DNA from 2 places in the Limosilactobacillus sp. genome. Region 1 is predicted to be linked to the other one. Evidence: predicted binding sites of a transcription regulator. Region 1 holds the regulator's gene; the other holds the start of a gene.

Region 1 (15,383 bases):
CTTCCCTTCTTACCGGCCCTTTGTCTAGCCACCGTCCTCGTCCTGATTTTTTGCCCATAAAAAAGCCGCCCCAGCAAGTGGAGCGGTTAGTTTTAGTGGTCCTGTTGGTCATCCTCACCCGGCACGATTTTCACCAGGAAGAGGTTATGACCAAAACGGGCCAGGTTTTCGATATTTTGCAACAACAAGAGGAGCCAGGAAAAGGCCAAGCCGAATTCCAAAAGCTCAAAGGCGGTCAGCGAAAGATAGTCGCTGAGCTTGAAGAAAATGTAGCCCAGACCCATCAAGGCACCCATGATGTAGGACAGGATCAGGAACTGGCGGGTCACCTCCGGCAGGATCCAGCGGACCAGCACGATGATGATCAGCATGATGTAGACCAGCCACATCGAGATCCGATCGTGGAGAATATGGTACTTTGGGTCGTTGGGGAAGATCCCAATCGCGGCCACGCAGGCCGACAGCATGTAGAGCAGCCAGCGAAGCACCAGGACCCCCTTGCCCTTGTAGCGCTTCTGGACGTTGACGAACAGGTAGTCCACCAGCACCATCATCAGCAGGCCGGAAAAGATCAGGGTGACGTTGAACTGGAGGTTGGCCGAATTCTGCGCCGTCCCCAGGAAGCTGAAGTTGTGCTTCCACCAATCCCGCGCCGAGTTCGTCAGCATCGAGAAGAGCATTCCCCCGATGATCATGATCGTGAGCAGGTTGGTTACCACGCCCGAGGTCAGGGTCATGGCCAGGTTGATCATGATGTAGTTGACCCCGGCATCGATCACGAAGAGAAAGAAGGTCGACGTATAGAGGTCAAAGCGGGCGTCCATAAACATCTGTCCGAGCAACCAGAAGACCGCCGTAAAGGAGAAGAGCATGATCAGCCCGCAGGCAATCGCCAATGGCGGCAGGCTCCGCCAATAGAAGTCCTTGGCCGGGCCGGTCTTGCGCAGCTTTTCGATCACGAAGGTCGCCACAAAGGTCACCAGACCCGAAATAACCCCCAGGACCAGGGCACCGTTGGCCAGCGAATAGTCGCTGCCGGTCAGCGGCACCGCTCCGTGGTAGTGGATCGAGCGGAAAAACAGGTAAAAGACCACCGTCATGATGGCCGCCGGGAGGGCGTACCACCAGAAACTGATCTGGGGCAGCTGGTCAATCACCCGTGCCGGACGCAGGTCGAGCTGTTTGTGGTTGACGCTCAGGGCTAACTTGTCACCGGGCTTAAAGTCCGTCTGTTTCAGTGCCGACTCGGGAATTTCAATTTGATATTTTTTAGTCAAAGAAACACCTCAAATCACAAAAAAGGAGGCTGGGATACTTCCCAGCCTCCTTTTTTCTTGTCCACAAGCTTAGTTTTGCTTGTCTTCCTCTTTCATCTTGGCTTCTAAGTCCTTGATGGAGTAAGCAGCAACACTAACTTCCTTTGGCTTAATATTCCGGTAGGTTGGCATCCCCGTCCCGGCAGGAATGATCTTCCCGATGATAACATTTTCCTTTAAGCCGACCAGTGGATCGTTCTTACCACGAATAGCAGCGTCGGTCAGGACCCGCGTGGTTTCCTGGAATGAGGCAGCGGACAGGAAACTGTTCGTCTCCAGAGCGGCCTTGGTGATTCCGAGGATCAGCGGACGAGCCGTGGCCGGGATTCCACCGGCGTAGAGGGTCTTCTTGATGGCGTCACGGAATTGACCGATGTCCATCGTCTGACCAGGCAGCAGGTCGGTGTCACCAGGATCCATGACCCGAACCTTGCGCATCATCTGCCGAATCATGATTTCAACGTGCTTATCCAGCAGGTCAATCCCCTGCATCCGGTAAACACCCTGAACCTGAGCCAGCAGGTAGGTTTCGGTGGACAGAACGTCGCGAACCTGAATCAGTTCCTTTGGATCAATGGAACCAACGTTCAGTGCGGTCCCACGGTGAACAAAGTCGCCTTCAGCAACCTCCATCCGGGCCGTAATCGGCAGGGTGTAGGTCCGGGTGTCGGTTTCACCCTTAATAGTAACGTCCTTGGTCCGTTCAGCTGGGTTTTCTTCGATTGACTCAACTTCCCCGGTAACTTCGGAAATGGTTGCACGCCCCTTAGGATTCCGGGCTTCAACAATTTCCTGCACACGAGGGAGACCTTGGGTGATATCTTCGTTGCCGGCAACACCACCAGTGTGGAAGTTCCGCAACGTCAGCTGGGTACCTGGTTCACCGATTGACTGAGCGGCAACCGTACCAACGGCTTCACCCATTTCAACCCGATCACCGGTAGCGGCGTTCCGACCGTAGCAGCGTTCACAAACACCGTGTTCAGTGTTGCAAGTGAAGGCAGAACGAATCGTAACCTTCTTAACGCCGGCGTCAACGATCTTCTGAGCCATCTCTTCGTCGATCAGGACGTTCTTGCCGACGATCTTCTCACCGGTCTTTGGATCAAAGACGGACTTCATCGTGTAACGACCCATGATCCGGTCGTACAGTGGTTCGATCATTTCGTTCCCGTTGGTAATGGCGGTAACTTCCAGACCACGGTCAGTTCCACAGTCCTTTTCACGAACAACCACGTCCTGGGCAACATCAACCAGCCGCCGGGTCAGGTAACCTGAGTTGGCGGTCTTCAGGGCAGTATCCGTCATCCCCTTACGAGCACCGTGTGAGGACAGGAACATTTCCAGGACGGACAGCCCTTCGTAGAAGTTGGACTTAACAGGCAGTTCCATGATCTTACCGTTTGGTGCGGCCATCAGACCACGCATTCCGGCCAGCTGGGTAAAGTTGGAGATGTTACCACGGGCACCGGAGTCGGACATCATGTTGATTGGGTTGTGGATATCCATGTGCTCAATCAGCTTATTTTGAACCTCGTCCTTGGCATCGTTCCAGGCACCGATAACCCGTTCGTACCGTTCGTCATCCGTAATCAGACCACGGCGGAACTGCTTGGTGATCAGGTCAACCTGCTTCTGGGCCTTGTCCAGGATCTCTGGCTTTTCAGGCAGATCGTGAATATCGGACATCGCGGTCGTCAGGCCAGAAATGGTGGATTCGTAGTAACCAAGGTCCTTGATTCGGTCCAGGAACTGGGAGGTCTTAGTAACCTTGTATTGCTTGTAAACTTCGGCAATCAAGTCGGACAAAAAGCCCTTCTTGAATGGTGGAACCAGTGGAGCATTCTCCAGGTATTCGTGGATGTCCTCACCAGGTTCCAGGAAGTACTTGTCGTCAACGCCTTCGTGAATGTTGGCGTCGGTTGGTTCGTTGATGTAGGCGAAGTCCTTTGGCATGATCCGGTTGAAGATCAGCTTACCAACGGAGGTCACCATGATCTTGTTCCGCTGCTCGTCAGTAAATGGCTTGTCAGGGAATGAGGAAACCTGAACACCAACCCGGGTCTGCAGGGAAACGTAATCGTTCCGGTAGGCCATCTCGGCTTCGTCGGTGTTCTTGAAGATCATGCCTTCGCCTTCACGACCCTTGTCTTCAGTGGTCATGTAGTAGTTACCGATAACCATATCCTGAGATGGGGCCACGATTGGTTCACCGTCACGTGGGCTCAGAATGTGGTGGGCAGCCAGCATCAGGAGACGGGCTTCCGCTTGGGCTTCGTCGGACAGTGGCACGTGAATGGCCATCTGGTCACCATCGAAGTCGGCGTTGTAGGCGGTACATACCAGTGGGTGCAGCCGCATTGACTTCCCGGAAACCAGGATTGGTTCGAAGGCCTGAATACCAAGCCGGTGCAGGGTAGGTGCCCGGTTCAGCAGTACTGGGTGTTCCTTGATAACGTCTTCCAGAACATCGAAGACATCGTCATCCCGGCGGTCAATCTTGCGCTTGGCAGCCTTAACGTTAGCGGAAAGGCCCCGCTTAACCAGTTCGTGCATGATGAATGGCTTGAAGAGCTCCAGGGCCATTGGAACTGGCAGACCCATCTGGTTCATCTTCAGGGATGGACCAACATCGATAACGGAACGACCGGAGTAGTCAACCCGCTTCCCCAGCAGGTTCTGACGGAACCGCCCCTGCTTACCCTTGAGCAGGTGGGACAGGGACTTAAGCGGACGGTTACCAGGACCGGCCACCGGACGACCCCGCCGACCGTTATCGATCAGGGCGTCAACGGCTTCCTGCAGCATCCGCTTTTCGTTCTGGACGATGATTCCAGGAGCCTGCAGCTGCAGCAGGCGCTTCAACCGGTTGTTCCGGTTGATAACCCGCCGGTAGAGGTCGTTCAAGTCGGAAGTGGCGAAACGGCCACCTTCCAATTGAACCATTGGACGCAGGTCCGGTGGCATGACCGGAATAACGTCCATGACCATCCATTCTGGCTTGTTGCCGGACTTGAGGAAGGCTTCCAGAATGTCCAGACGCCGGATGGCCCGGGTCCGCTTCTGACCCGTGGCTTCCTTGAGCTCTTCCTTCAGTTCGTTGGCTTCCTTTTGCAGGTCAACGTCGGCCAGAAGCTTCTTGACCGCGGCAGCACCCATCTCAGCGGTGAAGCGGTTGCCGTATTCCTGCTTCTTTTCCCGGTAGTCCGCTTCGGAAAGCAGTTGCTTCTTTTCCAGTGGGGTGTCACCAGGATCCAAAACAACGTAGGAAGCGAAGTAGATGACTTCTTCCAGGGAACGTGGGCTCATGTCCAGTACCAGGCCCATCCGGCTTGGAATTCCCTTAAAGTACCAGATGTGGGAAACCGGCGCAGCTAATTCGATGTGGCCCATCCGTTCACGACGAACCTTGGAACTAGTAACTTCGACACCACAGCGGTCACAAATCCGACCCTTGTAGCGAATCCGCTTGTACTTACCACAAGCACACTCGTAGTCCTTAGTTGGGCCAAAGATTCGCTCGTCAAACAGACCCTGCTTTTCCGGCTTTAAGGTCCGGTAGTTGATCGTTTCTGGCTTTTTAACCTCACCATACGACCAGCTACGGATCTTATCTGGAGAAGCCAGACCGATCTGCATGCTTTCAAATTTATTGACATCAATCAAAGGATGTTCCTCCTTATTTCAGTAAATCTCGGTTGAAGAACGGTTAGTCTTGCTTTGTTTTATCTTCAGTCTTTGATGCAGATGAGGCCTTTGCAGCGTCCTTCTTCTGACCATCGGCGTTGTGCTGTTCGGCGTACTTGGCCAGGGCATCAACGCTGACGACTTCAGAGTCATCTTCATCCATGTTCTTTAATTGAACTTCCTTGTGGTTGCTATCCAAGACCTTCATGTCCAGGCCAAGGGCTTGCAGTTCCTTAACCAGCACACGGAATGATTCTGGAACGCCCGGCTTTGGAATTGGCTGACCGTTGATGATTGCGTCGTAGGTCCGAACACGACCAACGGTATCATCGGACTTGTAAGTCAGGATTTCCTGGAGAGTGTAGGCAGCCCCGTAAGCTTCGAGGGCCCAAACTTCCATTTCACCAAACCGCTGACCACCGAACTGGGCTTTCCCACCCAGTGGCTGTTGCGTAACCAGTGAGTAAGGACCAGTTGAACGGGCGTGGATCTTATCGTCAACCATGTGGGCCAGCTTCAGGTAGTGCATGGAACCAACGGCAACCCGGTTTTCAAATGGTTCACCGGTCCGGCCATCGTAAAGCACCGTCTTCCCGTCTTCAGGGAACCCGGATTCACGAACGGCGTCCCAAACATCCTTGTCGGTGGCACCATCAAAGACTGGCGTGGCCATGTGAATACCAAGGCGCTTAGCAGCCATCCCCAGGTGCAATTCGAGCAGCTGCCCGATGTTCATACGGGATGGCACACCCATTGGACTCAGCATGATGTCGATTGGCGTCCCGTCTGGCATGTATGGCATATCTTCTTCAGGCACAACGATGGAAACAGTACCCTTGTTACCGTGACGACCAGACATCTTGTCACCGACCTGGATCTTCCGCTTCTGAGCGATGTAGACCCGGACCATGGTGTTAACACCTGGTGACAGTTCGTCCCCATTTTCACGGGTGAAGATCTTAACGTCCTGGATGATTCCGCCACCGCCGTGAGGAACCCGCAGTGAGGTATCACGAACTTCACGGGACTTTTCACCAAAGATGGCGTGGAGCAGCCGTTCTTCGGCGGACAGTTCCGTCATCCCCTTTGGCGTCACCTTACCGACCAGGATGTCGCCGTCGTGCACTTCAGCACCGACACGGACAATCCCGTCTTCGTCCAGGTCCTTCAAGGCGTCGTCACCGACGTTTGGAATTTCACGAGTCATTTCTTCAGGTCCCAGTTTGGTTTCCCGGGCTTCGGACTCGTAGGACTCAATGTGGATAGACGTGTAAACGTCATCCTTAACCAGGCGTTCGCTGATGGCGATGGCATCTTCGAAGTTGTACCCTTGCCAAGTCATGAAGGCGATCAGTGGATTTTGACCCAGGGCTAGTTCACCCTGTTCCATTGATGGACCATCGGCTAAGACATCGTCGGCATCAATGTGCTCACCGACCTTGACGATTGGCCGCTGGTTGTAGTTCTTACCACCGTTGGAACGACGGAACTTCATCAGCTTGTAAGTGTCCAAAGTACCATCGTCTTCACGAACCCGTACTTCACGAGCATCAACGTATTCAACCGTTCCTGGCTTCTTGGCAATCATGGCTACCCCGGAGTCATGGGCTGCCTTGTAGTCAATCCCGGTACTTACCAGTGGCGCGTGCGGGTTGATCAGAGGAACCGCCTGCCGCTGCATGTTGGCACCCATCAGGGCACGGTTGGAGTCGTCGTTTTCAAGGAATGGAATACATGCGGAAGCGACGGAGACAACTTGCTTTGGAGAAACGTCCATGTAGTCGACGTTTTCAACACTAGTTTCAACGTATTCATCCTTGTCACGGGCCATAACCTGCTTGTCAACAAATGAACCATCATCAGTTAATGGCGAGTTGGCCTGAGCAATCACGAAGTTATCTTCTTCGTCGGCCGTTAAGTAATCGATCTTGTCAGTAACCTTGTGGGTCTTCCAGGAAACACGCCGGTATGGAGTTTCGATGAAGCCGTACTTGTTAACGCGGGCGTAGGAAGACAGGCTGTTGATCAGACCAATGTTTGGACCTTCAGGCGTTTCGATTGGGCACATCCGGCCGTAGTGGGTGTAGTGCACGTCCCGGACTTCATAGCCGGCCCGGTCACGAGTCAAACCACCAGGACCCAGGGCGGACAGACGCCGCTTGTGGGTCAATTCACCCAGCGGGTTGGTCTGGTCCATGAACTGGGACAGCTGGGATGAACCGAAGAATTCCTTGATGGAGGCAACCACTGGCCGAATGTTGATCAGCTGCTGTGGCGTCACGGTGTCAGGATCTTGAATTGACATCCGCTCACGAACCACCCGTTCCATCCGGGCAAGCCCGATCCGGAACTGGTTTTGCAGCAGTTCACCCACGGAACGAATCCGCCGGTTACCCAAGTGGTCGATATCATCGGTGGAACCAATGCCTTCTTGCAGGTTGAAGAAGTAGTTCAGAGAAGCCAGGATGTCGGCTGGTTCAATGTGCTTGTATTCCAATGGAATGTGACCATTGCCGATGATTGGCACAACGCGGTCAGGGTCAGTCTTGGAGTAAACCAGGACCTTCTGCAGCTTAACCGGGTCGGTCACAACGGCTTCGTCGGATGGCGTGTAGGTAACCATCTTGAAGTCATCGCGGTCCAGGTATGGTTCCAGCTTCTTCAGAACTTCCTTGGTTACCGTGTCGCCCTTTTGTGCCAGCACTTCACCAGTGTCTGGGTCCGCCAGCGTTTCGGCCAGGGTTTCACCCAGCAGCCGGTACTTGAGCATCAGCTTCTTGTTGGTCTTGTAACGACCAACCGGAGCCATGTCGTAACGCTTTGGGTCAAAGAACCGCGCCGTCAGGAGGTTCCGGGCGGAGTCAGCGGTCTTTGGTTCACCTGGACGCAGGCGTTCGTAGATGTCCTTTAAGGATTCCTCAACCCGGGAGTCCTCGGCGTTCTTGTGGACATCCTTGTCCAAGGTCAGTGACAGGGTTTCACTGTCGCCACCGAACATGTCGATAATTTCATCGTCGGAACCGAAGCCCAGTGCCCGAACCAGTTCGGTCATTGGCAGCTTCCGCGTCCGGTCGATCCGAACGTAGGAAACGTTCTTGGCGTCGGTTTCGTATTCCAGCCAAGCACCACGGTTTGGAATGAAGGTTGCGCCGTAGCTTGGCCGACCGTTCTTGTCGGTTTCTTCATTGTAGTAGACACCTGGGGAACGAACTAATTGGGAAACGATAACCCGCTCGGCACCGTTGATAATGAAGGTCCCCTGGTCAGTCATCAGTGGGAAGTCCCCAAAGAAGACGTCCTGAGACTTGATTTCACCAGTCTCGTGGTTAGTAAGGCGCAGCGTCACGTGCAGTGGTGCAGAGTAGTTTGCATCGTGTTCACGTGCTTCGTCAATCGTGTACTTTGGTTCTAAAAGTTGATAGTCGACGAATTCCAGGGAAAGCTTACCTTGGAAGTCATCGATTGGCATAATGTCATCAAACATTTCCCGCAGCCCTTTATCCATGAACCACTTGTAAGAGTCGGTCTGGATTTCAATCAGGTTAGGCAACTCGAGAACTTCTTTAATCCGGGAGTAACTACGACGGGTACGGTGCTTACCGTATTTTACTAAATGTCCGGCCAAACTGTTCACCTCTCTAATTTGTTGGGTGAGCCATTTCCAAATATTACATTTTGGTTACAATTTCACCAAAATCCAACTTTTGGGCAAAAAAAATCCAAAAACAGTCATCAACTGTCTTTGGTTTTATTGCAGAGCGCAATGGACAATAGATCACCACGCTCAAATGAACTCACAAATTACATACTGTATTAGTATAACCGTGTGTCCTTCAATTGTCAATCGTTAGCTTCGGGTTTCTTCGTCATGCCGTTAATGATGCAGTCCAGGATCAATTTGGTCCGCTGCTCATTGTCAATGGCGTGCCCCCCGATCATCTGGTAGGTCCCGAAAACCGGGGTCAGACTGGCCAGGAATAATTCCGCCGCTTCCTTGGGCAACAGGTCGCCACGCAGGTGCACCGCCGGCTGCTTAAAGTAATCACCAATCGGGTCCAGGTAATCCATCATGAAGATCATGTTGAACTTCCGCTGGGCACTCTTGGACAAGAGCCGCATCGCCTGATTGTACTGTTCATAGATGCTGATCGGGTGATGGCGGCGCAAGGCCTTCACAATTTCATACAGCTGGTCTTCCGGTGACAGGTCGTGCTTGCGCAGGGCCTTGTTGATGTCCTGACGCACCTTCAGTGAAAAGCGCGTCATCACTTCCAGGAAGAGCACTTCCTTATCGCTAAAATGGTGATATAAGGCCGGTTGGGTAATCCCAATCTCCTTTGCAATATCTCGGGTCGAGGTCTGACCAAACCCTCGTTGCAAGAAAAGACGGGTGGCAGTGCGCAAGATCGCCTGCCGAGTCTTTTCGAGCTGCTCCGTACGTCGCATTAAACATCTCTCCTCATTCAATTCACGTATTAGTTAACATTATAATGCCGAACAAGTCCTCATGACAACGATTTCACATAATTCGGCACGGATTAGGGGAGCAACCCCTTTGTAGCTGGTTGCTCCCCTAATTTTAATCACTAAGTTTTACCAGGACCGGCTTGGTTCCCGCCGGTTTCTTAACTTTCATTGTCAGCTTACCATGGTTGGCGCCAATTGTCACCTCGTCGCCAGCCTTGATCTGGCCCGCCAGAAGCGCCGTGCTGAGGCCATCCTCAACGTGATCCTGCAGTGCACGCCGCAGCGGCCGGGCCCCGTATGCCGGGTTGTAGCCCAACTTGGCAATCTCATCAATTGCCGCCGGGGTGATCTTCAGGTCGATCCCCTGACTGGCAATCCGTTTGCGAAGCTCATCCGCCATCAGCTTGACGATCTGGTGCAGCTCCTTCTTGTTGAGGGAGTGGAAGATGATCGTCTCATCGATCCGGTTCAAAAATTCTGGCCGGAAATGAAGTTTCAGCTGCTGCTTAATGGCCGCTGCCATCGCGTTGTAATCCTGGCTGAGGTCCTTAGCACCGAAGCCGACCTCCTTTTCGTCCTGAAGTTGGGTTGCTCCCAGGTTGGAGGTCATGATGATGATGGTGTTCCGGAAATCGATCTTCCGCCCCTTGGCATCGGTCAGGTAGCCATCGTCCAAGACCTGCAGCAGAAGGTTGAAAACGTCCGGGTGGGCCTTTTCGGCTTCATCCAGCAAAACGACGGAGTACGGGTGCTGACGAACTTTTTCGGTCAATTGACCCCCTTCGTCGTAGCCAACGTAGCCTGGCGCCGCCCCGATCAGCCGACTGGTACTGTACTTCTCCATGTATTCCGACATGTCGATCCGGATCATGTTGTCTTCCGAACCAAACATCGCCTCGGCCAAGGCCTTGGCAAGCTCGGTCTTCCCAACCCCGGTTGGGCCCAGGAACATGAAGGAGCCAATCGGCCGGTTCGGATTCTTAAGCCCGCTCCGGGCCCGCCGAATGGCCTTGGCCACTGCACTGACGGCCTCGTCCTGGCCGATGACCCGCTGGTGCAAGACCCGTTCCAGGTTGACCAGCCGTTCACTCTCGCTCTTCTTCAGCTGGGTCAACGGCACCCCGGTCCACTCGGAGACAACCTTGGCCACGTCCTCACCGGTGACCTTGAGCCGATAGCCATTCTGCTCCGCTTTGGCCGACCGCTTGGCCTGCCGGTTCAGCTCGGCCCGCAAGGTTAATTCGTCCTGGCGCAATTGGGCAGCCTGGTCGAAGTCCTGATTTTCAATAGCGGCTTCCTTCTTAGAACGGAGCTGGTCGAGCTTGTCTTCTAAGGATGGCTTGCGTTCGTCCCGCTCTTCAGCGTCGATCCGCACCATCGCCGCCGCTTCATCCATCAGGTCAATCGCCTTGTCAGGAAGGAAGCGATCCGAAATGTAGCGATCCGAAAGCTTGACGGCCTGTTCCAGGGCCTCGTCGGTGATCTGGGCGTGGTGGTGTTCCTCATACTTCGGCCGCAAGCCCTTCAAAATCTTCAGGGTCGCATCGGGGGTTGGCTCGTCGACCTGAACCGTCGCGAACCGCCGCTCCAGGGCCGCATCGGACTCGATGTACTTCTGGTACTCGTCCAAAGTCGTGGCCCCGATGGTCTGCAACTCACCCCGGGCCAGGGCCGGCTTGAGGATGTTGGAGGCATCGATGGCCCCCTCGGCACCCCCGGCCCCGATCAGGGTGTGGAGTTCGTCAATAAAGAGGATCACGTGGCCGTCATTTTGGATTTCCTCAATGACCTTCTTCAGCCGGTTTTCAAACTCGCCCCGGTACTTGGTGCCCGCGACCAGCGAGCCCATGTCCAGGACCATCAGTCGCTTGTTAGCCAGTTCTTCCGGAACCGTCCCGGCCACCATCCGCTGGGCCAGGCCCTCGGCAATGGCGGTCTTACCGACACCCGGCTCACCGATCAGGACTGGGTTGTTCTTGGTCCGCCGACTGAGGATTTGGATGACCCGCTTGATTTCCTTGTTCCGGCCAACCACCGGATCAAGCTTGTGACTGCGAGCCAGCCGGGTCATGTCCCGGGCCAGCTTGTCGAGGGTCGGTGTCCCCGCGGCAGCCGCGTTGTTGCCCTGCTGGTTTGGCTGCGGGCGAACCTGGTTTTCGGCGATTCCCAACCGCCGCAGGGTCACCTTGCGAACCTGGCGTGGCAGGACGTCCAGGCTATACAGGATCCGCGACGACAGTACGCCGTCGTCGGCAATCAGTGCCAGCAAAAGGTGCTCGGTGCCGATCTTCAAGGTGTGCATCTGCTGGGCTTCCTGACCAGCCAGGGCCAGCACCTGCTTAGCCTTTGGCGAGTACGGCAGGTAGTCTGCCGGGCCGAGATCGTCCATTGTTCCGTAGCCGATTAGTCGTTCAATTTCTTCACGAATGTCGTCACTGGTGATTGAGAACTGTTCAAAGATCTTGTTGGCAATCCCATCCTTGTCCATGGAAAGGGCCAGCAGGAGGTGTTCAGTGCCGACAGCTTGGTGTTTAAAGTATTTTGCCTGTTCATGCGCAATTTCTAAGACATGTTTGGCGCTTGGTGTAAACATGTTATCCATCAACAATCATCCTCTAACTTTCATACCGTAGCCGATTGAGAAACGAAACTAAGATTCGGGCGCGAAGTTTGTTCTCCAAGTTGGCGTCGTCCACCGCCAGGGTTTGCTTGGACAAGGCCACCAGCATCAGGTCCCCCTCACGTTGCGAAATCAGGTCTTCATTATATAGGGTCTGCACGATCGCAAAGGCATCGCGTTCGCGAATCGAGTCCCCAATTGCCTGGACTAGTGAGTCTAACACATCGACGTCGCCAAGTAAATTAACTCGTTCGATGCGGATATAGCCGCCCCCACCACGCTTGCTCTGGACCAGGTAGCCATTTTGAATGGTGAACCGGGTCTTAATCACGTAGTTAATCTGCGATGGAACGACATTGAAATGGTCAGCAATCTCTGCGCGACGAATCTCAATCTGAGTATCATCCCCAAAAATTCCCTTGAGGTAGTCTTCAATAATATCCGAAATACTTCGATTTTCCACCTTATCACCTTCCATCGTTTGACTAATTCTGACCAAATTTTACCATATTTTAGTCCAAAACACTGCCGAAAAGTCTTGCCGCTCGAGGAAAGATTGAAGCAAATCAGCTCTTTGAAGCCTGTTATTCCCAGCCGAGTTTATGAATTATTTTTTATAATAATTCAGCGACGGTTTGATTTTATTCATCGACCTAAATTTCAAGAATAAGTTAGCCACTGGACTCAAATAAATAATACTGACCAATTGATTATTGGTTGATGGAGCTGTGATATCTCTTGGTAGAAGGCCTTACGATAGATATCCATTGACGAATGTCCATTAAACATAGCTCGTGGATAGTGATTCATCCAATCATTAGTCGCTATGATCTGAGCACTACTATAGTTATTTATAGCTTCACCTTTGGTAATCTCCTTGCGGAGAAACCGGTTATTGATCTCATTGGATCCACGTTCCCAAGGGGAATACGGATCAGCATAGAAAACATGATCGTGAACTTGTGTTAACTCACTAAATTCTGAACCGTTGTCAGAGGTTATTGTCTTAAAAATGCGATAGTAAGCATCTGTGCCCATTTTCTGGCGCAAATTTATAAAGAACTGATTTACTGCATGCGCAGTTTTACCAGCAATTTTACTCGTGATATTAACTCGTGAAAGGCGATCAGTCATTACTAGTACAACACTGTCATTACCGTTTTTCTGTCCCTGAACTGTATCCAGTTCCCAATGGCCAATTTCGGACCGTTGGTCCGCAGTTTGAGGTCGTTGAGCAATATTAGGCCCTAAGCACCTTTTAGCTTGCGGATGAGTTTGATGATGCTTACGTTTAGGTTTTTCAAAGAGGTCTAAATTGGACGTACGAAGCACACCCTCATTAATCCATTGATATAAAGTTACAACCGACTTTGGGATCAGGGTGCCATCATTCATTAAATCTCGAGCCTTATAAATAACCGCTTGTGGGGAGTAATGGTGGTCGTCAAACTCACCAAGCATTAGCTGATCAGCTAATCGTAAAAATTGCTTTGAAGAATAATATAAGCGACGACGACCAGAATGGCGGTGATGTTCAAGATATGTGGCCTGACCAGCTTCATAACTATAGATGTAGTAAGAATATTCGTAAATCTTACCATTAGATTTTTGACGACGAAGTTGGCGGACCGTACCACGGTTGAGCTCGTTATTAATTGTTTGATGATTAACTCCTAATTGGCGACCAATTGCGCGATTGGAAAGTCCTTGCGACTTTAAAGTCGCAATCATCACACGTTCTTCTTTAGTAAGATGAGCATTCTTTTTATGAGTAGTCAATAAAATAGTAGACATGGTATCATTTAAGTGCGTCATTTGACGGACATCCTTTCATATAGGTTTGGTTCACTTAATATGATACCTGATGTCACGCCGAATGGCGTTTTTTATTTACCACCAACTGGGTGGCTAACTTCATTCTATAATCTACCATTTTATTCATCGAAACTGTAAAAATACGAAAAGTTCTGAACTTTGCCGCAAAAGCCCTTGAACGACCGCTCGCCTATCCTTTATAATTTTTCTTGACAAAGGCCGTTTCGGCTGGATAAACAACGCTAATCAATTAAAGGAGACTTTCGATTATGACAGATCGTTTAAAAGATAAAGTTGCGATTATCACCGGTGCCGCAAGTGGTCAGGGTGCCGCCGAAGCCCGCCTCTTCTTGCAAGAAGGAGCCTACGTGGTTGCGACCGACGTCCAGTTCGACCTCTTAAAGAAGCAGGCCAACAAGTTTGCGGAAAAGTTTGGTGACCGCATTCTGCCAATCATCCAGGATGTCACGAAGGAAGACGACTGGCAAAAGGTTGTCGACCAGACGATGGCCAAGTTCGGCAAGATCGATATTCTGGTCAACAACGCCGGCATCGGGAACACCGATACGACCAGCGGCCTGGAGGACTCAACCGTCGACGACTGGCACCACTTCATGGACATCAACGCCATGTCCCACTTTTTGGGGATGAAGTACGTGGTTCCTTACATGAAGCAAAACGGCAAGGGTGCCATCGTCAACGTTTCTTCCCTGGCCAGCGTTCAGGGAATCGCCGGTGCCTCCCCGTACACCGCCTCAAAGGGTGCTTCCCGGGCCCTGACCAAGGGTGCGGCGCGGGACCTCGGCCAGTTCAACATCCGGGTCAACGCTGTCCTGCCTGGCTGGATCGTCACCCCAATGATGCAGCAGTTTACCCTTAGCAAGAAGCTGCTGGACGAGCTGATTGCCGGTATTCCAATGGGGTATTTAGGTAACCCCGAAGACGTGGGTTACGCGGTGCTCTTCCTGGCTTCCGACGAGGCCCGCTTCGTCAACGGAACGGAAATCGTCGTTGACGGTGGCCAGTCCGTGCGGGGCTAATTGCAATTTATAAAGAGAAACGAATGGACGAATTGCGTGGCTAACCACGTGATTCGTCCATTTTTTTGAGTATAAAAAAGCAGCGACCAGACGATCGCTGCTTTTAATTATTTCAAATTACTTTTCCAATGAGAAGTCAACAACGTTCCGACCAACAACCTTGTTGTCCTTCAGTTCTTGGATCATGTCGTTGATTTCGGAGAGCTTCCGGGTGTGAACGATTGGGTGAACCTTGCCTTCAGCACCGAATTGGAAGCATTCTGCCAGGTCCTGACGAGTACCAACCAGGGAACCAGCAACGATGATGCCGTCCAGAACAGTCTTGGCAATGTTCAGCTTCATGTCACCCTGTGGCAGAGCAACGGCAACTAACTTGCCATCTGGACGCAGGGAGTTAACGGCTTGGTCAAAGGCAGCGGTCGTAACGGCAGTAACAAC
Region 2 (15,383 bases), 200 kb from region 1:
TCCCACTTTTTTTACAAGAAATTACACGAATATTACAGGACCAACACAATTAATAACAAAGCGACGACATTCCCGGATTTTCTCATTTCGCGGTGTATAGTAATAACTGTTGTGAAACGGGAAAAATAAAGGAGTTGTAATTTTAATCTATGGTTAAGAAACGGTTCAAGTTATATAAGAGTGGCAAGCAGTGGTTCAGCATGGCAATGGTTGCTTTGGCTTCCCTGACGCTCGGTATGACGATGGCAACTGTTGATGGTCAGGCGGATACCACCACCGACACTGCAGTGACTGCGCAGACTAACCAAGCAACTTCCAGCGACCAGCTGACGACGGATGGCCAGACCACGACCGTTCAGCTGACCGGGACGATGAAGAACGCCGCCGCTACCAATGATGACGCTGCTCAGCCGAGTGAATCCGGCCTGGTTCAGCGCGATGGCGGGACTTACTACTACAACAAGGACGCCAACAATTACGCTACCAACACCTGGGAAAATGTCAACAACAGCTGGTACTACTTTGGCGACAACGGCGCCGCCAAGACCGGTTGGTACCAATCTAATTCCAACTGGTACCTCTTCAACGACGACGGTTCCGCCAAGACCGGCTGGTACAAGTCCGATGCCGGCAACTGGTACTACTTTGATAACAACAACGCTTGGGCAGACACCGGTTGGCAGAAGATCAACAACAACTGGTACAACTTTGACCAGACCAACGCCTGGGCCGATACTGGCTGGCAGAAGATCAACAACAACTGGTACCACTTCGACGAAACCAACGCTTGGGCCAACACTGGTTGGTACAAGTCTGGTGCCGGCAACTGGTACTACTTTGATAATAACAACGCCAACGCTCTGACCGGCTGGCAGAAGATCAACAACAAGTGGTACTACTTCGACACGACGAACGCCTGGATGGCCACCGGCGACCAGACCATCAACGGCCAGAGCTACCACTTCAACAGCGATGGTTCCTGGGTTGACGATCACAGTGCCGCCGTCAACAAGGCCCTGTCCGTGCGTGGTACCGCCTACGTTTGGGGTGGCAACAAGCCATCCACTGGCTTTGACTGTTCCGGTTTAGTACAATGGGCTTACGGCCTGGGCAGCAACTACCGGACGACTAGTCAGCAGCAGACCCTGGGCAAGCACCACTACGACGTTGCTAACGCTCCAAAGGGTGCCCTGCTCTTCTTCGGTAGCGACAGTGCTCCATACCATGTTGCCATCTCCCTGGGGAACGGTGCCTACGTTCACGCCCCAGAGCCGGGTGACGTTGTCAAGATCGGCTACAACAAGTACTACAACGCTAGTTATTACGTAACTCTGTAATACCGTATTGAGGAGTGTCTAAATCTATATGTATAAAAAATTTGTGACTTTATTCGCTGCTGGTTCGCTGGTGTTGACCCTTGCCGCATGTGGCAATTCGACTTCGACAAATTCAAGCAAGGATAGTGAGGCGCGGTCAGCCAAGGTTGTGAAGCCTTCGAGTTCAACGACCAAGAAGAACACCACCGCGAAGAGTGAGAGCAAGCAAGACAGCAGTTCGACTGCCCAGTCCGCTAGCTCCCAGGTGACGACTAATTCTCAATCCGGCGCGAGCCAGGCAAGCAGCTCCCAGAAGACACAGGGGCAGTACAGCGTTATCAAGACCGGCGACCATTCCAGTGCCGTTAAGGCGAATAGTGATTCCACAAGTCAGGTCCAGATGACGGCCACCGACGCCAAGAACATCGTTAAGGAACACATCTTAAATAAGCTCAACGAGGCCGGTGTCAACGGTCAAGCACGGCCGGACGTTCCGTCAATGGATGAGATCGATGGCTACACGGCCACTCAGAATGGGGTTAACGATTGGACGGTCAGCGGGAATGGCCACACCTACCACGTGACCGCCACGTCAGTAACTGAAGAATAAATTTAGCTGAGGCTGGGTGAATTCCCAACCTCTTTTTTGATGGGGAGATTTATTGTGAAAAAGAAGATTGTACTCGGTTGTACAGTGGGGGTGCTAGTGGCCTTGATTGTATTTGGGATGCATTGGACAACCTTTCGTTACCTGGACCAAAATGGGGCGTCGATTGCCCCAGACCGGTCTACCCGACTTGTCCGTATCCTGCAAGCTAGTCATCAGAATGGGTACCGCTTAAAGAAGGTTGCTTATCACCATTCTCAGCACATGATTGTGGGAACCTATGTACCACGGCAGGATCCGCGAAAGGTGATTCATAATGCAAAATACATTGGCGTTACCTTTCAGCCGACGACGGTGCCCATTCAGCACGGCGGTCAGACAGATCCGGCGATTTTGGAACGGCGCTATAATCGACCAACCAGCGGCCGAGATACCTTACGACTAATCGTCGGTGATCGCTTTAATCGCTACCGGGTGGTCAGTGCCAATTATCCGGCACTCAGTGTGCGAGATCCCAGTATTATGCGGCAAGGGAAACGGTACTTCATTATTTATACTCGGGGGTTACTGTCGACCACTGACTTTAGCCACTGGCAAGAAATTAAATGGCCAGCTGATCACGGTTTCAGTTATTCCCAGGACTGGGCGCCCGAGTTCGTTAGTGGTTCCAAAGGACGAACATGGGTAGTGATGTCGAAAACCCACGATTCTTATCTGCATCACCAGCTTTACCTCACTACTTTTACCCATCACCGGGTTGGAAGACGTTGGAAGCGTTTGCAAGGGAATTTTCCAGAAAACGTGATTGATCCGCATATTCAATACTATCGCGGAAAGTACTACTTGTTTTGCAAGGATGAGAGTCGCCAGCAACTGATGATGGGGACTGCACCTACTGCTACGGGAAACTATCAGATGCATCACCTCGATCTTGGCCCGGGCTATAAAGAAGGGGTTGAAGCCTTGGTTAGTGGCAACCGGATTTGGTTGTATTTTGATACAATGGAGCAAACCGCAGCTAATGGTGTTGTCTACCATGGGCTACACTATGCAACCAGTGACTTAGCCGGTCGCCATTGGTCAACCGTCCGACCACTGCAGAGCCCAATAGTCCTTCGTCATGGTGAAATCATCAAGAATAAGTAAGCAAAACTAGCGACTGTTTTTTGAGGACAATCGCTAGTTTTTTCGATATGTCACAGATTTGCAATATTTAACGTCTATAATAGTTTTCAACGAAGCGAGGTGTTTTTCAGTGAAGAAAACTAGGGGACGACTCGCCTACCTGATTATTTTGGGGTGGGCGGGTTTTAGTCAGCTTTACTGGCGGCTAAATCCGCAAATCACTAGCAACCACGGCTGGGACCTGGCAACGGTGATATTCAATGTCAGCCGCGGTTTGACGATGATCGGTCCGGACATTTTAATTCTGCTGCTCGGGGCCTCCCTGGCACGCCGGGTCGTCGATGCCAAGGCCCAGCTGGTGAAGATCTGGCTGAATACGCTGTTTGTCGGCTGCTTGCTCAGTTTAATCATCAGCCTGTTCAGCACCAGTGAAATGACCACGGCCTTCTATGATGCGGCCCTGCCGATCCTGCGGAACTCGTACCCATTGATCAGTGGGATCTTGCTCGGCCTAGTGCTCGGCCGGATCAGCGATCAGCTTACCCGACGCTGGCAAGCAGTGATTGGTGGGCTGAGCCTGGCCATGATCACCGCCTCGACGATTTTTACGCCTAGCATCTTTGGCTGGCGAGAACAGACCACCAGCATTTTCTACGCGCTAGTGTTCCTCCTCGGCTGGCTGGAGAGTCATCAGCATCTCCTCAACTGGGGGAAGCGCTGGTGGGAGCTGCTTGGCGCCGGAGCCCTGTTGTTCAATACCGGGCTCCAGGTGGTGATGCCCTGGTTTAGCATTAACGGCGCCACGATCACCCGCTATTCCACCCCGGTGAATATTCTGACGGTGCTCATTGCTTTAAGCGTGGTTAAGCTGCTGGGCGAGGGGACCTTAACGACGATACCGGTTCGACTGACCTGGGCCTTTTTGCCGCTGGTGGAGGCGACCGCGACGCTGAACGTCTGCACCAGCCTGGCGAGTTCGCTGGACCGGTCCACGGGACGGGTGGCCCTCCTGACCCTGGTGGTCGTAGTGCTCGCAATGGTGGTGGCGGTGTTTTGGCAATTCTGGGCCCGCGTGCCGCTAGTGGTCCGCTTCAATGACCGCCTGCACCGCTTTAGCAGCAGGACACCGCGCGATCAACTGGCCGTTATTAAGCGCTGGGGCCGTCGCCTGGGGCCGAACCTCCTCGTCTTTGGGGTGGCCTACCTGATCGCGGTGATCTCGATGCTGCTGATGAACGAGGGCTGGCGGATCTACATCGATAACGCCACCTACAACACCCTTGCTTACGCCCTCGGGCAACGGGAACCACTCCTGTTGATGACGGCCCTGATCATCTTTTCCGGGGTCAAGTTCTTTCAGGCACTGACCAAGCGCTACTGGACCAGCCTCGCCATCGTGGTGATCTTCAACCTGATTTTCATTGTGGGGAGCCGGGTTAAGATCCAGTCCCGCAACGAGCCGGTGCTTCCGGCCGACCTGTCGGCGCTCAACGTTGAACTGATCAAGATGGTGGACACAAAAACGCTGCTGATGGGGAGCATTGCGATTCTCATACTGGTGGTCCTGGTCGTTTTAGCCGAGAAGAAAATGCCGCTGCGCTTGACCTGGTCCTGGCGGCGCCGGATCAGCTGGCTGCTAGTTTTGCCGTTGCTTTTGGCAACCAGCTTTTTCTGGAACCAGCAGGGACCGCTGAATAACTTTCTGACTTCGCTGGGCGACCAACCGACCTTTTACAGTCAGCTGGACGGGGCACGGAGGAACGGCCCGACGCTGCAGTTCTTAAACAACGTCGACAGCGAGGTCATGAAAAAGCCCAGTGGCTACTCAGCAGCGACAATGAAGCGGGTTGTTCGCCGCTATCAAAAGGAAGCGGCTCAGATTAATCGCCACCGGACCAACAAGCTGGGTGACCAGACGGTGATCTTTAACCTGAGTGAGAGCTTTGCCAATCCACAGCGAGTGCCGGGCGTGACCCTGACGAAGAATCCGGTTCCTTACATCACGAGTCTCAAGAAAAAGACGACCGGTGGCCTGATGCTCAGCTCCGGCTACGGTGGGGGAACGGCGAACATGGAATACATGACCCTGACCGGGCTGAGCCTCAGCAACTTCCTGCCGACGCTGGCGGTGCCTTACACCCAGCTGGTAACCCGGCTGGCCAAGGATCCGTCGGTGGTCGACAGCTTCAAGCACGCGGTGGCCATCCACCCATACCAGGGCGTTTTCTACAGCCGGATCGCGGTTTACAAGAAGTTTGGCTTTGACAAGTTCCTCTACCTCGGCAGCAAGTACCCGATCAAGCACCAGCACAAGATCGACCGCAGTCCCTACCTGTCGGACAAAACGGCCTATGCCAACACGCTGGACCAGATCAAGGGCCATTCCGGCGGTCAGTTTATTAATCTGATCACGATGCAGAACCACCTGCCGTTTGACCAGAATTATTACAACAATCTGTCTCAATACCAGGCCAAGACCGTTTCCAGCGGGACGGATAAGAATTCGCTGACCGACTACATCACCGGGATTCACTACACCGACAACTACGTCAAGCAGTTCATCAAGCAGATCGACCGGATCAATAAGCCGATCACCGTGGTCTTCTACGGGGATCACTTGCCGGGCATCTACGGCAATAGCATGGCCACCGACGGTCTGAAGCTCCACGAGACCGACTACTTTATCTACTCGAACCGCTATGCACGCCGGCACGGGGCCCACAGCCTGAAGGCCAACAGCAAGATCGTTGATCCGAACGACTTCATAGCGATGGTTGCCAAGCAGACCAACTCGCGGGTTAATTGGTACCAGGCGCTGCTGACCCGGGTGTACGAGCAGCTGCCGGCCGTGGCGGTGAACTTTAACCAGTCCAGCAGCGACCAGACGGCGGACCGCAACGAATTTGTCAACCAGCAGGGGAAGGTCGTCAAGAAGAAGAGCTTCACCAAGCACCAAAAGCAGCTGTGGCACGACTACCAGCTGCTCCAGTACGACATTACAGCCGGTCACCATTACGTTTTGAAATATTTAAAGTAAAAAAGGGAGTTACGCGCGATCACACGTAACTCCTTCTTTAGTAGGGATGCTATTGATTAGCAATTAATCGTTGTGGCTAACAACGACATTCTGCGGCAGGCTGCCGGACCAGTCTTGGTATTGGATGTCCTGGCTGCCCTTGGTGGTGTAACGGTCCATCCCATCGCTGTCAACGTGGTGGGTCGTACCGTTGTCATCGGTCCAGCTGGCAACGTCACCGAGACCGAGCTGAACTTCTTGCTTTTGCTGACTGGCGGCCTTGCTGGTGGCCGTCTGAGCCGTCTTGTTAGTAGCAACAGTAGTAGCAGTGTTCTCGCTGGTCGTCTTGGTCGTTGCGGCCAGGCTTTCCTTGGCGCTAGCGCTGCTTACGTTTGTTGCCTGCGTGGAGCTTGCGGCAGTTGAACTGGCGCTGCTGCTCGTGCTCGTGGCTTGACTTGCGGACTTCTGGGTGGCTGCCTTATTATCCGCTTTAGCCGACTTATCGGTATTCTTCTTGCTGCTCTGCTTGACAACCTTGGCACTAGTGGCCTCGCTTGCCTTGTGGGTCGTTGGCGCGGAACTAACGGCGCAACCGCCGAGTCCCAATGCCAGCATGATTACCAACGAACTGTTTAAGATCTTCTTGTTAAGCTTCATAATAGATAGCACCCCTTCCGCAATGTTTCAACATTGTTAGCTTTTTGATACATTAATTGTAACACGTTTGAAATATTAATGTAACTCAATCGAAAGAATTTGTTATTTTTTGTAAAATAAATCTTCGCGCAAGTAAAATTCTACCTATCAATCAGCGGCGATTTAGCTTATGATATGAAAAGACTCAATAAAGTTTAAGGATGAGAAAGATGTCTAGTCGTAAATTCTACCGGCGGCTGTTTTGGCCGCTGTTGCTGCTGATCTTGGCCACGCTGATTTTTGTCTGCACCAAGATCCAGTTCATTTTCAAACCGTTTCTAACCTTTATCTCGGTGGTCTTCGTGCCGCTGATCCTCTCGGGCTTTTTGTATTACATGCTGAGCCCAATCCTGAAATTAATGCTCAAGATCAAGATTCGCGGTCACCAGATTAACAAGGGCTTGGCCAGCCTCCTCCTGGTGGCGGCCCTAATCCTGATCATCGTCTGGGGCCTCTTCTTGCTGATCCCGCCCGTAATCAAGGAAATTACCACTTTGGTCACGCACCTGCCGCAGACGGTTAGCGGGATCCAGCACTTGTTGAATAACACCATCCAGCATTCGTTCCTCAAGAGCGTCGACCTGACGTCCTACTACCGGCAGTTTGACCACCAGCTGGCCAAATACGCTCAGATGATCTTAAAGGGCCTCTCGTCGCGGGTCGGGGACATCATTGGGGCCGTCACCAACGTTACCGTGGTGACGATCACGGTGCCAGTGATGCTCTTTTACATGCTCAAGGACGGCTCGAAGCTGACCCCTAGTATCCAGAAGTGGTTGTCGCCGCACCACGCCAAGGAAGTGGGACAGCTGCTGACCAAGATGAACGACACCCTGTCCTCCTACATCTCCGGTCAGGTGATCGAATGCCTCTTCGTCGGGATCTTTACCTCGATCGGCTATCTGATCATCAACCAACCGCTGGCCCTGGTGCTGGGGATCGCGGCCGGCCTCTGCAACATCATCCCCTACATCGGCCCCTACATTGGGATTGCGCCGGCGCTCTTTGTTGCACTGACAATGGCCCCGAACAAGATCATTCCGGTGATCATCGTCGTCATAATCGTTCAGCAGATTGACGGTAACATCGTCTACCCGAACATCATTGGCCGGAGCCTGAAGATCCACCCGCTGACGATCATCCTGCTCCTGCTGGCGGCGGGGCACATCGCCGGAATCGGCGGCATGATTCTCTGCATCCCCGCCTACGCGGTCGTCAAGACGGTCGCCGAATACTTCTTTGACATCTACCGGATTGAACATCCGGCAAAGGAAGAATAGTCTGAAAATAAAAATCGCTCAACCAACCATGGCTGAGCGATTCTTTTATTAAAACGATAACGTGGAAAACCAAAGGCTAGCTTCGCGTCGTAACCGTGGGGCTAGTGTCTAGCGCAGCGAAGCAAGTCTATTTGACTACGGACGAAAGCCGACGCCTTCAGCGCCGACTCCCGTCCTAGTAGCCTCTCGCCCCACTTTGCTGGTTATTTCCCACTCACTCTATTCATCCTCATCATTTACTTGGACGTAGTTGCCCGAGATGTAGCGGTCGGGGGCGAGCTGATACCAGGTGATCTCGTTGTTGTCGCTGAGTTTGCCAGTCAGCTTGATCTCCTGACCATCCGCCAGCTTGTCGACGGCTTCCCCATACGGTGAATCGTAAACGTCGACCGACTTGCCGGGGATGTAGTCGACGGTGGCCGGGATGTCGTGCAGGGGCAGGACGGTCAGGCGCTGGGCCAGGCGGGAATCGATCTTGTCGTTCGGGCCGCCGAAGGGATTGTCGACCACGTGCATCTGATCGTACTTGATCCACTGGTCGGCACCGATCTCGTACCAGAATTCGCCATCCTTGGTGGCCACCCGGTTGAAGGCCTTGATGGTGATGTCCTCCGGCAGGGGCTGGCCAACCGGCATTCCGTTGACCGTATCGTAAATGACTGCCGGAGCATCGAGCTTGAGGAACATCTCGATAGACTGAACCTCGCCCCAGTTTTCCTTGCGGTAGAAGATCCGAACGCTGTGCTGACTCATGTCAAAGGTTCCCGCGGCCTGGCCCTCGGTCTTAACATAGCGATAGTGTGGAAACTCCTTTTTTTCGACCTGGTAGGCCTGGCCGAGCCGGCCCCGCAGCAGCTGCGGAACCACCAGGTTGGCGCCGGAATCGATATCGACATAGTAGACCCAGATCGGGTTGCCGGTCTTAAATTGCTCAAACATAATTACACCCCGTCAAATTTAATCTTTAACCTTTATTATACCGCTTTTCGGGGACAAGAAAGAATAGTGGTGAAAATTGTCCAGGACTGTTAAAATCGACTTATTCAAATAAACGGGGGAAACATCATGACACGCCACCAACGAATTCGGCGCAACGCCACGCGCGCCATCTTCATTGCAATCATCATCTTACAGGACTTTGTGCCGTTCTTTGGCAACATCCCGCTGGGCCCCTTGAGCATCACGACTCTACACGTGACGGTCATCATTGCCGCAATTACCCTAGGACCGGGGGAGGGGGCCATCATCGGTGGCGTCTGGGGCCTCTTGACCTGGGTCCGGGCCTTCGTGGCGCCGTCTAGCCCGCTAGCTCCGTTGATATTCGTGAACCCCCTGGTCTCGGTCGTGCCGCGGATCATGATCGGCCTGGTCGCCGGTTGGCTCTTTCGCCTGGTCAACCGTTATGCCCATTCGCAACGGGCGGCGGCAATCGTGGCGGCGATCGGTGGGACGGTCACCAATACCGGCCTAGTCCTCGGTTTCGTGGCGCTTTTCTACCGGACCCCGGCGGTCGCTCATGCGTACGGGGTCAACGTTGACCACCTCCTGCCTGCTCTGGAGACGATCATGGCAACGAACGGGGTGGCCGAACTAACCTTGGCGGTAATTGTGGTGCCGCTGGTAGCCTTGCCGGTGCTGGAGGTACGACGGCGAATGCGGTAAACCAAAGCTCACTCATGGCTTGAAGCTAGAGTGAGCTTGTTTATTACTTATCGCTGTCAACGCTGGCATCCGCGGTCGCAACCGGCGCTGCCGCAACGACGGTGATGTTGCCATCGTCGTCGAGCTTAGCGGCCAGGTTCTTGACGTCGTTGTGGTCGAGAACGTAGTCGGCAATCCGGTCTTCGATCTGTTCTTGGATAACCCGCCGCAGCGGCCGGGCACCCATCTTCGGGTTGTAGCCGAGGTCGACCAGCTTTTCGGCAACGTCATCCGGCACGGCGATGTGGAGGCCACGGTCGCTGAGCATGCTGTTGACGTCGGTGATCATCAGGTTGACGATCTTCATCAGGTCCGGCTTGGTCAGGGCGTTGAACTGAACGATGTCATCGAACCGGTTCAAAAACTCTGGCTTGAAGTAGTTGGTCAGCTTGTCGAGAATCGAGTGGGTGGAACCATTCGATTCGGCACCGAAGCCGACACTGGCCGTGGAGTCACCGGTCCCGGCGTTGGAGGTCATGATGATGATCGTGTCCTTGAAGGAAACCGTCCGACCCTGGGAATCGGTCAGGCGCCCGTCGTCCAGGATCTGCAGGAACATGTGCATGACGTCCGGGTGGGCCTTTTCAACTTCATCGAGCAGGATCAGACTGTATGGGTGACGCCGAACCTGTTCGGTCAGTTGACCGGCTTCCTCGTAGCCGACGTAACCAGGAGCGGCCCCGATCAGCTTGGAAGTTGAAGTCTTGTCCATGTATTCGGACATGTCGAACCGGATCATGGCATCCTTAGAACCGAAGAGCTGCTTAGCCAGTTGCTTGGCCGTTTCGGTCTTCCCGACACCGGTTGGTCCAACGAAGAGGAAGGAACCAATCGGCCGTCCAGACTTGTTGAGCCCAATCCGGTTCCGCCGGATGGCCCGGGCAATCTTGTTGACGGCCTCGTTTTGGCCGATAACGTGCTGCTCCAGCTTCTTGTCGAGGTCCCGCAGCTGGTTTTCTTCTTGCTTCTGTAGGTCGCCAACGGGGATGTTGGTCTTCTCCTCGACGATCTTTTGCATGTCCTGAACGGTGACCGTCGCGGTGTCCTCGGTGTGGTTTTCTTCCGCGGCCTTCTTGGCCTTTTCCAGCTTGGAAACTTGGTCACGGTAGAAGGCAGCCTTTTCGTAGTCCTGGTTGTCAGCGGCCTGTTGCTTGTGGGCTTCGGCCGTGTGAATTTCGTTTTCGATCGTGTTCGGGTCGGCCGTCTTCAGGGTCAGGTTCTTGCGTGAACCGGCTTCGTCGAGCAGGTCGATCGCCTTGTCAGGCAGGAAACGGTCCTGGATGTAACGGTCGGATAGCTTAGCGGCGGCCACGATGGCGTCGTCGGTGTACTTGACGTGGTGGTAATCCTGGTAGCGACCCTTAATCCCATTTAAGATCTTGATCGTTTCCTCGACGGACGGTTCGTTGACCTCAACCGGTTGGAACCGCCGGGCGAGGGCAGCATCCTTTTCGATCTTCCGGTATTCGTTTAAGGTCGTGGCCCCGAGCAGTTGGAAGTCACCCCGAGCAAGGGCTGGCTTCAAGACGTTCCCGGCGTCCATGCCACCCTCGGCGTTGCCGGCACCCATGATTTCGTGGATTTCGTCGATGAAGAGGATGATGTTCTTGTTCTTGCGGACTTCTTCCATTAATTGTTGCATCCGCTTTTCGAATTGGCCCCGGATCCCGGTCCCCTGAACCAGGGAAACCACGTCGAGCCGGATAATTTCCTTATTCGCCAGCTTTTCCGGAACCTCACCGGAAACGATCGCCTGGGCCAAGCCCTCAACCACGGCGGTCTTCCCGACACCGGCTTCACCGATCAGGACCGGGTTGTTCTTGGTCCGCCGATTGAGGATTTCGATGACCCGCTTGATTTCCTTGTCACGGCCGATCACCGGGTCGATCTTGCCTTGGCGGGCCATGTCGGTCAGGTTAATTCCGTACTGGCCGAGGACGCCCTTGCCGCCACGGCGACCACCCTGGCGCTGGCCATTGGCACCGCCCGCCTGGCCATTGGCACCGGCCGGCTGACCTTGCATGTTGCCCATGGCGTTCATGAAGTCTTCCAGGCTTCCGAAGTTGAAGTTGTTCATTCCGTTACCCCCATTCATCATGTTGGTTTGTAAGTCTTGTAATTTTTGATAGCAATTTTGGCAGAGGTCAATTTGCACCCGCTGACCATTGAAATTCATCTGCAGGTGAATCGTTGCGGGATTTTGATGACAATTTTGACAGAGCATCGAATAAATACCTCCTTGATAGTATCTCCGAAAGGTCAGATAAAAGTTTGACCTTTCTTGACCATGACTACATTATACTTACTTTTTATCGTAGTGCAAGCCAAAAGACTCTTCTTAATCAAATCGCAAAGCCTTGCCGCCCTAAGTAGATCATCAATGGTCAAAGTCTTTACTGTAAATTTTAGCACTCTTTGACAAAGAATGCTAAAATAGGTGACGGAAAGTTCGCCATAATATAATGTAAGAAAAAATGAGGTGATTAAATGGCAGAGGAGAATTTTGAGCAGGAGCTTGACGACTTGCGGGATGGCAAGATCGACCAGTTCGTGATTACGCCGGAGAATTTCCAGGCCTTCCAGCGGGTCTATCACGCTTATCCGTACCGTACCCAGATTGAGGGCAAGGCCAATATCGGGGGTAAAATTGTTTATCACCTGCGCCAGGATTGATTGTTGACAAAAGCGCCGGCTGATCTTGTATTTAACGCTTACAATTGCTAAAATAAACATATCGAGGTGTATCAGCGGTATGGCCACTGATAATTTATTATATCTGCTCGAAGGAGACTGATTAAGTATGGAAAAACGTGATTTTACTATTACTGCAGAAACTGGTATTCATGCTCGTCCTGCCACTATTCTGGTTCAGACCGCATCTAAGTACGGTTCCGATGTAACCCTGTCATACGAAGGCAAGAGTGTTAACCTGAAGTCCATCATGGGCGTTATGTCCCTGGGTGTTGGTCAAAACGCCGAGGTTACCATCACTGCCAACGGTGACGACGAAAAGGAAGCACTGGACGCCGTTGCTGAAACGATGAAGAAGGAAGGATTGACTGACTAATGTCACTGCTGCTAACTGGGTTGGCGGCGAGCAGTGGGATTGCCATTGCGCCGGCCTACCTATTAGTAGGGTCAGATCTATCCATTAAGAAACAGCATACAGCTGACAAGAATCATGAGGTCGCCCGGCTTCGTGATTCTTTTACGTTAACGACGAAGGAGCTTAAGCAGATTCGGCAGCGGGCCCACCAGAACCTGGGTCAGCAGGCGGCCGCGGTTGTTGACACCCAGCTGGAAATACTGAACGATCCCGTCCTTTTGGCGAACCTTGAGCGCCTGATCAGGGGGAATGCCTACACAGCCGAGTGGGCGGCCAAGGTGACGACGGATCATTATCTGAACCTCTTTGAACACATGAATGATAATGACTATCTCCAGTCGCGGGCCCTGGCGGTGCAAGACGTGTACAAGCGCTTGTTGAGCCACCTGCTGGGGATAAAGCTTCCCGACCCGAATGCCCTGGATCACCGGGCAATTATCGTGGCTAAGAACGTGACGCCTACCGACACGGCTCAGTTCGACCGCCGCTACGTTGCCGGGCTGGTGACCGATTATGGTGGGCGGACGTCCCACTTTTCCATCATGTCCAAGACCTTGTCGCTGCCAGTGGTTGTCGGTACCCACAATGCGACGAGCCAGATTGAGGACGGCGACCTGCTGATCGTCGACGGCATTCACGGCAAGGTAATCGTGCGCCCAACCGACCAGCAACTGGAGCACTATCAGTTGCTGGCGGGGGAGTTTGCCCGGGAGCAACAGGTCTGGGGCGCCTTGCGCGACCAGCACACCGTCAGCAAGGATGGCCGCAAGTACGAGGTCGGCGCCAACGTGGGGACCCTCAATGACATCAAGTATGCCCACGACAACGGTGCCGAGGGGATTGGCCTTCTGCGGACGGAATTCCTCTATATGGACCAGACAAAGCTGCCCACCGAGGACGAGCAGTTCCGCACCTATAAGAAGTTCGTCACGGCAATGGGTGAGCAACGGGTGGTGGCCCGGACGCTGGATATCGGTGGCGATAAGCGCCTGGGGATGTTCAAGCTGCCCCACGAAGATAATCCTTACCTGGGCTTTCGGGCGATCCGGATCGGGCTGGCTAAGCCGGAAATTTTGCGGCCCCAGTTGCGGGCACTGCTCCGGGCATCAGCTTATGGCAGACTGGCAATCATGTTCCCGATGATTGCCACGCCGGAGGAATTTACCCAGGCCCGGGACATTCTGGACGATGAACGGCGGAAGCTCGGCCGGGCCGGCGTGGCGGTGGCCGATAGCGTTGAGGTTGGAATGATGCTGGAAGTGCCGTCGGCGGCCGTGATGGCGGACGTCTTTGCCCCCGACGTTGACTTTTTCAGCATCGGCAGCAATGACCTGATCCAGTACCTCTTTGCGGCCGACCGGGGCAATTCCCGGGTGGCCTACCTCTACCAGGAGCTGCACCCGGCCGTCCTGCGCCTGGTCAAGCGGGTGATTGACGCCGCCCATGCGGAGGGCAAGTGGGTCGGCATGTGCGGCGAGATGGCCGGCAATCCGCTGGCTACACCGCTGTTGACGGCGATGGGCCTAGACGAGTTCTCGATGAACAGCAGCCAAATTCTGCGGATCCGTTCTTTAATCAGTCACCTCAATAACCGCCAGCTCCAACCACTGGTGCACCGGGCCCTGGCTGCCCGCAGTGCCCGCGAGGTCGAGATGCTGGTCAAGGAATACGTACCCATTTTACGCAAGGAATAGACGCAACCTTCAAGCAGAAGGTTACGTCTTTTTTAATTTCTTGGTGGAAAACTTGTCACTGCCGCGAATTGATCATAAAATGGTATGAAATGTCATTTTCTAGTATAATTGGCCTAAGCAAAATACGTGATAGTAAGGAGCAATCAGTTTGAATATCGGTCTTTTTACAGATACATATTTCCCGCAGGTTAGTGGGGTCGCCACCTCAATCAAAACCCTTCGTGACGAACTGATTGCCCAGGGGCACCATGTCTACATTTTTACCACGACGGATCCACAAGCCAAGCATGACGACGTGGAGGCAGGGATCTACCGGTTTCCAAGCATCCCCTTTGTTTCCTTTACGGAACGCCGGATTGCCATCCGGGGTGCCTTTCGGGCGGTGAAGCTCGCCAAGAAGTTTAAGTTGGACATTGTTCACAATCAGACCGAGTTTGCCCTGGGGATGATGGGGAAGCTGGTGGCGCGCGAGCTGGATATTCCATGTCTGCACACCTACCACACGATGTACCAGGACTATTTGCACTATATCGCCAACGGTCACATCGTCAAGCCGCACAACGTCGCCACCTTCGTCCACCTCTATATGAAGAGCATCGACGGGGTGATTGCCCCCAGCGAACGGGTCCTGGACACCCTGGAGAGCTACCAGGTCACCACGCCGATCCGGGTGATTCCCACCGGGATTAACCTGCGCGTCTACCAGCAGCAGGACTCGGCCACCCAGCGCCTGAAGCTGCGGGAAAAGTTTGGCTACCAGGCCGACACGCCGGTTCTCTTGTCACTGAGCCGCCTGGCATATGAAAAGAATATTCACGCCTTGATTGCGGCCATGCCGGACA

The links. Region 1 encodes CtsR, which represses protease genes until heat stress. Its sites were predicted from a motif close to TTGGTCAAAAAAGGTCAAANA; they were not measured.
Region 2: LKE23_RS03955 (ATP-dependent Clp protease ATP-binding subunit) is a predicted target of CtsR. The motif match lies at 12,010-12,030, and genes of this name have one in related genera.

The regions. Positions count from the first base shown of each region.
Region 1 is NZ_JAKVPE010000001.1:1,002,797-1,018,179, forward strand. It holds gene LKE23_RS04905 (prepilin peptidase) at 1-60, shown strand, start outside; gene LKE23_RS04910 (DUF998 domain-containing protein) at 93-1,277, opposite strand; gene rpoC (DNA-directed RNA polymerase subunit beta') at 1,347-4,982, opposite strand; gene rpoB (DNA-directed RNA polymerase subunit beta) at 5,026-8,637, opposite strand; gene LKE23_RS04925 (TetR/AcrR family transcriptional regulator) at 8,844-9,449, opposite strand; gene LKE23_RS04930 (ATP-dependent Clp protease ATP-binding subunit) at 9,583-12,072, opposite strand; gene LKE23_RS04935 (CtsR family transcriptional regulator) at 12,086-12,553, opposite strand; gene LKE23_RS04940 (IS30 family transposase) at 12,775-13,905, opposite strand; gene LKE23_RS04945 (SDR family NAD(P)-dependent oxidoreductase) at 14,175-14,945, shown strand; gene adhP (alcohol dehydrogenase AdhP) at 15,063-15,383, opposite strand, start outside.
Region 2 is NZ_JAKVPE010000001.1:800,736-816,118, reverse strand. It holds gene LKE23_RS03995 (NlpC/P60 family protein) at 150-1,337, shown strand; gene LKE23_RS03990 (hypothetical protein) at 1,366-1,926, shown strand; gene LKE23_RS03985 (hypothetical protein) at 1,981-3,069, shown strand; gene LKE23_RS03980 (LTA synthase family protein) at 3,179-6,085, shown strand; gene LKE23_RS03975 (hypothetical protein) at 6,149-6,721, opposite strand; gene LKE23_RS03970 (AI-2E family transporter) at 6,931-8,040, shown strand; gene LKE23_RS03965 (MucBP domain-containing protein) at 8,260-8,979, opposite strand; gene LKE23_RS03960 (ECF transporter S component) at 9,106-9,702, shown strand; gene LKE23_RS03955 (ATP-dependent Clp protease ATP-binding subunit) at 9,746-11,965, opposite strand; gene LKE23_RS03950 (hypothetical protein) at 12,229-12,414, shown strand; gene LKE23_RS03945 (phosphocarrier protein HPr) at 12,542-12,808, shown strand; gene ptsP (phosphoenolpyruvate--protein phosphotransferase) at 12,808-14,541, shown strand; gene LKE23_RS03935 (glycosyltransferase family 4 protein) at 14,690-15,383, shown strand, end outside.